2 regions of the Streptomyces sp. NPDC088762 genome follow, and region 2 is predicted to be linked to the other one. Evidence: riboswitches for the same ligand, from Rfam matches in the RefSeq annotation. Region 2 holds a riboswitch; the other holds the start of a gene.
The links. Region 2 has a riboswitch for glycine ahead of gcvT (glycine cleavage system aminomethyltransferase GcvT). Riboswitches for the same ligand answer to the same signal wherever they lie in the genome.
Positions count from the first base shown of each region.

Region 1 (3,398 bases), on a different contig from region 2:
ACGGCGCTGGCGGCGTTGGTGCCGTGCGCGGAGGACGGGATCAGGCAGACGGTGCGCTGCTCGTCGCCGTTGGCGCGGTGGTAGGCGCGGACGGCCAGCAGGCCCGCGAGCTCACCCTGCGAACCGGCGTTCGGCTGGATGGAGACCTTGTCGTAGCCGGTGACCTCGCAGAGACGTTCCTCCAGCTCGTTGATGAGCGTGAGGTACCCCTCGGCCTGCTCGACCGGGGCGAACGGGTGCAGCTGGCCGAACTCGGGCCAGGTCACCGGCTCCATCTCGGTGGTCGCGTTGAGCTTCATGGTGCAGGAGCCCAGCGGGATCATGCCGCGGTCCAGCGCGTAGTCCTTGTCCGAGAGCTTGCGCAGGTAGCGCAGCATGGCGGTCTCGGAGCGGTGCTGGTGGAAGACCGGGTGGGTCAGGTACGCGTCCGAGCGCAGCAGGCCCTCGGGAAGGGTGTCCGCCGTGGTCTCGTCGAGCGCCTCGATGTCGGCGCTCACGCCGAAGGCGGTCCAGACGGCCTCGATGTCGGCGCGCAGGGTGGTCTCGTCGCAGGAGACCGAGACGTGGTCGGCGTCGGCCTGGTACAGGTTGACCCCGCCCTCGCGGGCTGCGGCGACGACCTCCGCCGCACGGCCCGGCACACGGGCCGTGATCGTGTCGAAGTACGCGCCGTGGACGATCTCCACGCCGCCGGCCCGGAGACCCGCGGCGAGCAGGGCCGCGTAGCGGTGGGTCCGGCGGGCGATCGTCCGCAGGCCGTCCGGGCCGTGGTAGACGGCGTACATGGCGGCCATGACGGCCAGCAGCACCTGCGCGGTGCAGATGTTGCTGGTGGCCTTCTCGCGGCGGATGTGCTGCTCACGGGTCTGCAGCGCCAGGCGGTACGCCTTGTTGCCGTCCGCGTCCACGGAGACGCCGACGAGGCGGCCCGGCAGCGAGCGGGCGTGCTTGGCCTGGACGGCCATGTAGCCGGCGTGCGGTCCGCCGAAGCCCATCGGAACGCCGAAGCGCTGCGTGGTGCCCACCGCGATGTCCGCGCCCAGCTCGCCCGGGGAGGTCAGCAGGGTCAGGGCGAGCAGGTCGGCCGAGACGGTGACGATGGCACCGAGCCCGTGCGCCTGGTCGATCAGCGGCTTGATGTCCCGCACGGCACCGGAGGCACCCGGGTACTGGATCAGGACGCCGAAGACACCGCGCTCGGCGATCTCGGCCGGGATGCCCTCGCTCAGGTCGGCGACGACGACCTCGACACCGGTCGGCTCGGCGCGGGTCTCGATCACGGCGATGGTCTGCGGCAGCGCGTCGGCGTCGATCAGGAAGACACCGTCCTTGACCTTGCCCACGCGGCGGGCGAGGGACATGGCCTCGGCGGCCGCGGTGCCCTCGTCGAGCAGCGAGGCACCGGAGGTCGGCAGTCCGGTGAGGTCGGCGACGACGGTCTGGAAGTTCAGCAGCGCTTCGAGGCGGCCCTGCGAGATCTCGGGCTGGTAGGGCGTGTACGCCGTGTACCAGGCCGGGTTCTCCATGACGTTGCGGAGGATCACCGGCGGGGTGAAGGTCCCGTAGTAGCCGAGACCGATCATCGAGGAGAGGACCTGGTTGCGGTCGGCGAGCGAGCGCAGCTCGGCCAGCACCTCGGCCTCGGTGCGCGCCTCGGGCAGGTTCAGCGCTTCGGCGGTCTTGATGACGTCCGGCACCGCCGCGGCGGTCAGCTCGTCCAGCGAGCCGTAACCCACCTGGGCGAGCATCTTGGCCTGCGCTTCGGCATCCGGGCCGATGTGGCGCTGCTCGAAGGGGATGCCTCGCTCCAGCTGGGAGAGCGGAATGCGGTTGGCGGTCATGACGGAGGCCTCCTGGTCGTATGACCTGCGAGGGGCACCACGGCGCGGGCACCCGGACGGCCTCCCCCTCTGTCATCTCAACCTGAGAGTTTCACCGGGCCCCACGGGGAACACCCGTGCGGTCCGGCTTTCACCGTCGGTGAGGAGGGGAACCGGCACTGCGCCCGGTACCCGCCCCTGCTTTCCAGAGTGGCCTCGTCCGTGCGGTACGTATGCCTGAGAGATTCCGGGGAGGATTTGCTCCTTCGGCGCCTCCGTCACGCTCACTCGGAGGACTCTCCCGCACAGGGTCGACAGCCATCACCCAGCCTACCAGCGAGGATCTGGACGCTCCCCGAGTGGCCTGCTTTCCCGATATGCACTTCTGTAGTGCTTACGGAGGAGTTGCGACCATTTGGAGGGACCGTGCAGACCGACATCGATCCGCGCAGCCTGATCGGCCGCAAGGCGTTCGACCGCAACGGCACCAAGATCGGCACCGTCGACGAGGTCTACCTCGACGATGCCACGGGCGTCCCGGAATGGGCCGCCGTCCGCACGGGCCTGTTCAGCCGGGACGCCTTCGTGCCGCTGGAGCCCAGCGAGCTCGTGGGCGACACCCTCCGGGTGCCCTTCGACCGCTCCTTGATCAAGGACGCCCCGGACTTCGGCGTCGGCCGCCACCTCTCCCCCGAACAGGAGCTCCAGCTCTACCACCACTACGGCCTCGACGTGACCCTCCCGACGGACTTCCAGCGCGACTTCGGCCACCTGGCGGGCGACGACACGACCTGACGGCACCACCTAGGGAAGGTCCGGCTTCGCGTCCCCCACCAGCGGCAGCGGATCGGACGGCTCGAGGTCGGGGTCCTCCACCCGGAAGGTCCGCACCCGGCCGGGCGGCGATCCGGGCTCCTCGAACCGTACGGTCACCCGCCCGACCCCGCTGCCCTGCACCCACCCGGGGCCGTACACCGCATGCCGTACGTCGCTCCCGGCCGGCCAGCGCCGCTCGGGCGCCGGCTCGGACGCGCCGGGCCCCCCTGGGCGGCTCTCCGGCCCCGCGGCCTGCCCCGGTGCCGCCGGCGCGCCCCCGCCTGGGCCGGCGGTGCCCCCGCCCGGCTCCGGGCCCTGGGCCCCTTCGCCTTCCCGTTCCCCGTCCTCCACGGCTGCCGTCCCGGTGCCCGGCGTCTCCGCGGCCAGCGCCTGCGCGAACAGGTCCTCCTGGGTGTAGTCCGCCAGCCCGGTCACCCCCACCCCCAGCAGCCGCACCCCGCCCGTGGTGTCCACGCCCTCCAGCAGCCGCGCGGCGGCCTCCCGCACCACCGCCGGATCGTCCGTGGGCCCCCGCAGGGTCTCCGACCTCGTCAAGGTGGAGAAGTCGTACCGCCGCACCTTGAGCACGATGGTGCGCCCCGAATGCCCGGACCCCCTCAGCCGCTGCACGCACCTGTCGGCGAGCCGCTGCACCTCACCCCGGATCCGCACCCGGTCGTGCAGGTCCACGTCGAAGGTGTCCTCCACCGACACCGACTTCGCGTCCCGCTCCGCGACCACCGGCCGGTCGTCCAGCCCCAG
Region 1 is NZ_JBIVKT010000005.1:9,629-13,026, reverse strand. Features, by position in the region: gene gcvP (aminomethyl-transferring glycine dehydrogenase) at 1-1,841, opposite strand, end outside; glycine riboswitch at 2,036-2,134, opposite strand; gene ACIP5M_RS14265 (PRC-barrel domain-containing protein) at 2,247-2,615, shown strand; gene ACIP5M_RS14260 (DNA polymerase IV) at 2,625-3,398, opposite strand, start outside.
Region 1: another riboswitch for glycine. It lies ahead of gcvP (aminomethyl-transferring glycine dehydrogenase); the one in region 2 lies ahead of gcvT (glycine cleavage system aminomethyltransferase GcvT).

Region 2 (3,398 bases):
GGGGCTGGATTTGGCTCCCGCCCCCTCCGCGAGGCCAGGCCGAACAAGTGCGGCGCCGCTCCTGGGGCTCCGCCCCAGACCCCGCGCCTCAAACGCCGGCGAGGCTGGTTTTGCCTCCTGCCGCCTTTCACTTGCAGGCCTACGCCGGCCACCTCCAGCTCCGCCGGCGTTTGAGGCGCGGGTCCGGGCAGGGCCCGGCAGCGGCGCCGCAGCCGGACGTCAGGGGTGGAACGCGATGCGCGTCACGGCGGCGGCCGAGCGGCGGTCCAGGAGGGTGGCCGAGGCGCAGCCCGGCGGAGGATGGCCGGCCTCCGCGGAGCGGAGCAGGCGGGTCACCGCCCCCCGGTGGCGGGCGAAGGCGTACGCCGAGACCCCGCGCCCCCGCGCCGCCTGGCCGGCCAGGGCCTCCTCGGGGCTGGTGTCCAGGAGCAGCAGGTGCAGCGCCCGGCCCCGGCGGCGCGCGGCCGCCGCGAGCAGGCTCCGTACCCAGGTCTGCGTACCGCAGTCGTGCACGACGACCGAGGCGCCGGAGCGCAGCGTGCGCCACAAGCCCCAGTAGTGGGCGGCCCGGACCAGCGGGCGGTAGACGGCGTAGGGCACCGCCCCCGGCATCCTCCGCTCCCAGCGCTCGCGCGTGTCCTGGGAGTCGATGGCTCCGCCCTCGGCCGCCGCCCGCTTGATCAGCGTGCTCTTGCCGCCTCCCGGCAGGCCGGACACCACGACGATGTCCCCCGCGGCGAAGCCCAGCCGCTGCGGCCCCCGCACCCCCGGTCCGCGGAGGTCGCGCACCGGGCCGGCCGCCGCGCTCCGCACGCGCGGACCCCGCTGCGCCGGAACCGCGTCCACGGTCCCCGCAGCCGTCACCGCTCCGAATCTCCGCACAGCGTTCGCCTCCCCCGAATCGGGCCCGCAGGACCCTTGCCCACTGAGTGTAAAGAGACGGTAATCCGGCAGGCCCGGTTCCGGTCCGGCCGCTTGAGGACCGCACGAACTTTCGGGGCCGCACCACCGATCACCGCCGTGGCGTGCAATGATGTGCGCCATCTGGACCAACTGCATACCGGCCGCTTGAATCCGCGCGGGAGAGTCCCGGCACGCCGCAAGGCCGTGCGCGGGCGCCGAAGGAGCAAGAACCTCCCTTGAATCTCTCAGGCCCCGTACCGCGTGGATGAGGCAGATCTGAAAAGCGAGCTGCGCGTCGGCGCAGGCTCCACCCAAGGTGCAAGCCGAGGACCCCTGACGACCGGGGGAACTCCTGGCGAACCTCTCAGGTTCCGATGACAGATGGGGAGGACCCTCCTCGTCATGTCATGCCCTGGGACCCGGGAGCCACACCCATGAGCACTGCCCCCCGTCTGACCGCCCTCGATGCGGTGCACCGTTCGCTCGGTGCCACCATGACCGACTTCGCGGGCTGGGACATGCCGCTGCGGTACGGCAGCGAGCGCGACGAGCACAACGCCGTCCGCACCAAGGCCGGTCTCTTCGACCTGTCCCACATGGGTGAGATCACGCTCACCGGCCCCGAAGCGGTCAAGGCCCTCGACTACGCGCTGGTCGGCAACATCTCCACCGTCGGCGTCGGCCGCGCCCGCTACACGCACATCTGCCAGGAGGACGGCGGGATCGTCGACGACCTGATCGTCTACCGCCTGGGCGAGACCGAGTACATGGTCGTCGCCAACGCCTCCAACGCCCAGGTGGTGCTGGACGCGCTCACCGAGCGCGCCGCCGGCTTCGACACCGAGGTCCGCGACGACCGCGACGCCTACGCGCTGATCGCCGTCCAGGGCCCCGAGTCCCCCGGCATCCTGGCCTCCCTCACCGACGCCGACCTGGACGGGCTGAAGTACTACGCCGGCCTGCCGGGCACCGTCGCGGGCGCGCCCGCGCTGATCGCCCGTACCGGCTACACCGGCGAGGACGGCTTCGAGCTGTTCGTCTCCCCCGAGCACGCCGTCGAGCTGTGGCAGGCGCTGACCAAGGCCGGCGAGGGCGTGGGCCTGGTCCCGGCCGGCCTGTCCTGCCGCGACACCCTGCGCCTGGAAGCGGGCATGCCGCTGTACGGGCACGAGCTGAGCACCTCCCTCACCCCCTTCGACGCCGGTCTGGGCCGTGTCGTGAAGTTCGAGAAGGAGGGCGACTTCGTCGGCCGCGCCGCGCTGGAGGCCGCCGCCGAGCGCGCCGCGACCAACCCGCCGCGCAAGCTGGTCGGCCTGGTCGCCGAGGGCCGCCGCGTCCCGCGCGCCGGCTTCCCGGTCGTCGCCGGCGGTCAGGTCATCGGCGAGGTCACCTCCGGCGCCCCCTCCCCGACGCTGGGCAAGCCGATCGCGATGGCGTACGTGGACGCGGCGCACGCCGCGCCCGGCGCCTCCGGCGTCGGCGTCGACATTCGCGGTACGCATGAGCCGTACGAGGTCGTGGCGCTGCCGTTCTACAAGCGGCAGAAGTAGTCCCGCACACGACCCCGCCGTCCGGGCGCCCCTGCGGGGCCCGTGCGGCGCGCCGTCTCAGTACCCAAGACCGCTGTTCGATCCACTCCCCCGCATCCAGGAGAATCAGGCCATGAGCAACCCCGAGAAGCTGCGTTTCAGCAAGGAGCACGAGTGGCTGTCGGCCGCCGAGGACGGCGTCGCGACGGTCGGCATCACCGAGTTCGCGGCCAACGCGCTCGGTGACGTCGTCTACGCCCAGCTCCCCGAGGTAGGCGACACGGTGACCGCGGGCGAGACCTGCGGCGAGCTGGAGTCGACCAAGTCGGTCAGCGACCTCTACTCCCCCGTCACCGGTGAGGTCGTCGAGTTCAACCAGGACGTCGTGGACGACCCGGCCCTGGTGAACACCGCCCCGTTCGAGGGTGGCTGGCTGTTCAAGGTGCGCATCGCGGAGGAGCCGGCCGACCTGCTCTCCGCGGAGGAGTACGCCGCGCTCACCCACTCCGACAACTGACCCAGGGAACCCTGATGTCCGTGCTGAACACCCCTCTCCACGAGCTCGACCCCGACGTCGCCGCCGCCGTCGACGCCGAGCTCGTGCGCCAGCAGTCGACCCTCGAAATGATCGCCTCGGAGAACTTCGCTCCGGTCGCCGTCATGGAGGCCCAGGGTTCGGTCCTGACCAACAAGTACGCCGAGGGCTACCCGGGCCGCCGTTACTACGGTGGTTGCGAGCACGTCGACGTGGTCGAGCAGATCGCGATCGACCGCATCAAGGCGCTGTTCGGCGCCGAGGCCGCGAACGTCCAGCCGCACTCGGGTGCGCAGGCGAACGCCGCCGCGATGTTCGCGCTGCTGAAGCCGGGCGACACGATCATGGGCCTGAACCTGGCCCACGGCGGTCACCTGACCCACGGCATGAAGATCAACTTCTCCGGCAAGCTCTACAACGTGGTCCCGTAC
Region 2 is NZ_JBIVKT010000007.1:229,919-233,316, reverse strand. Features, by position in the region: gene ACIP5M_RS19025 (AAA family ATPase) at 220-864, opposite strand; glycine riboswitch at 1,070-1,173, shown strand; gene gcvT (glycine cleavage system aminomethyltransferase GcvT) at 1,338-2,453, shown strand; gene gcvH (glycine cleavage system protein GcvH) at 2,566-2,949, shown strand; gene glyA (serine hydroxymethyltransferase) at 2,964-3,398, shown strand, end outside.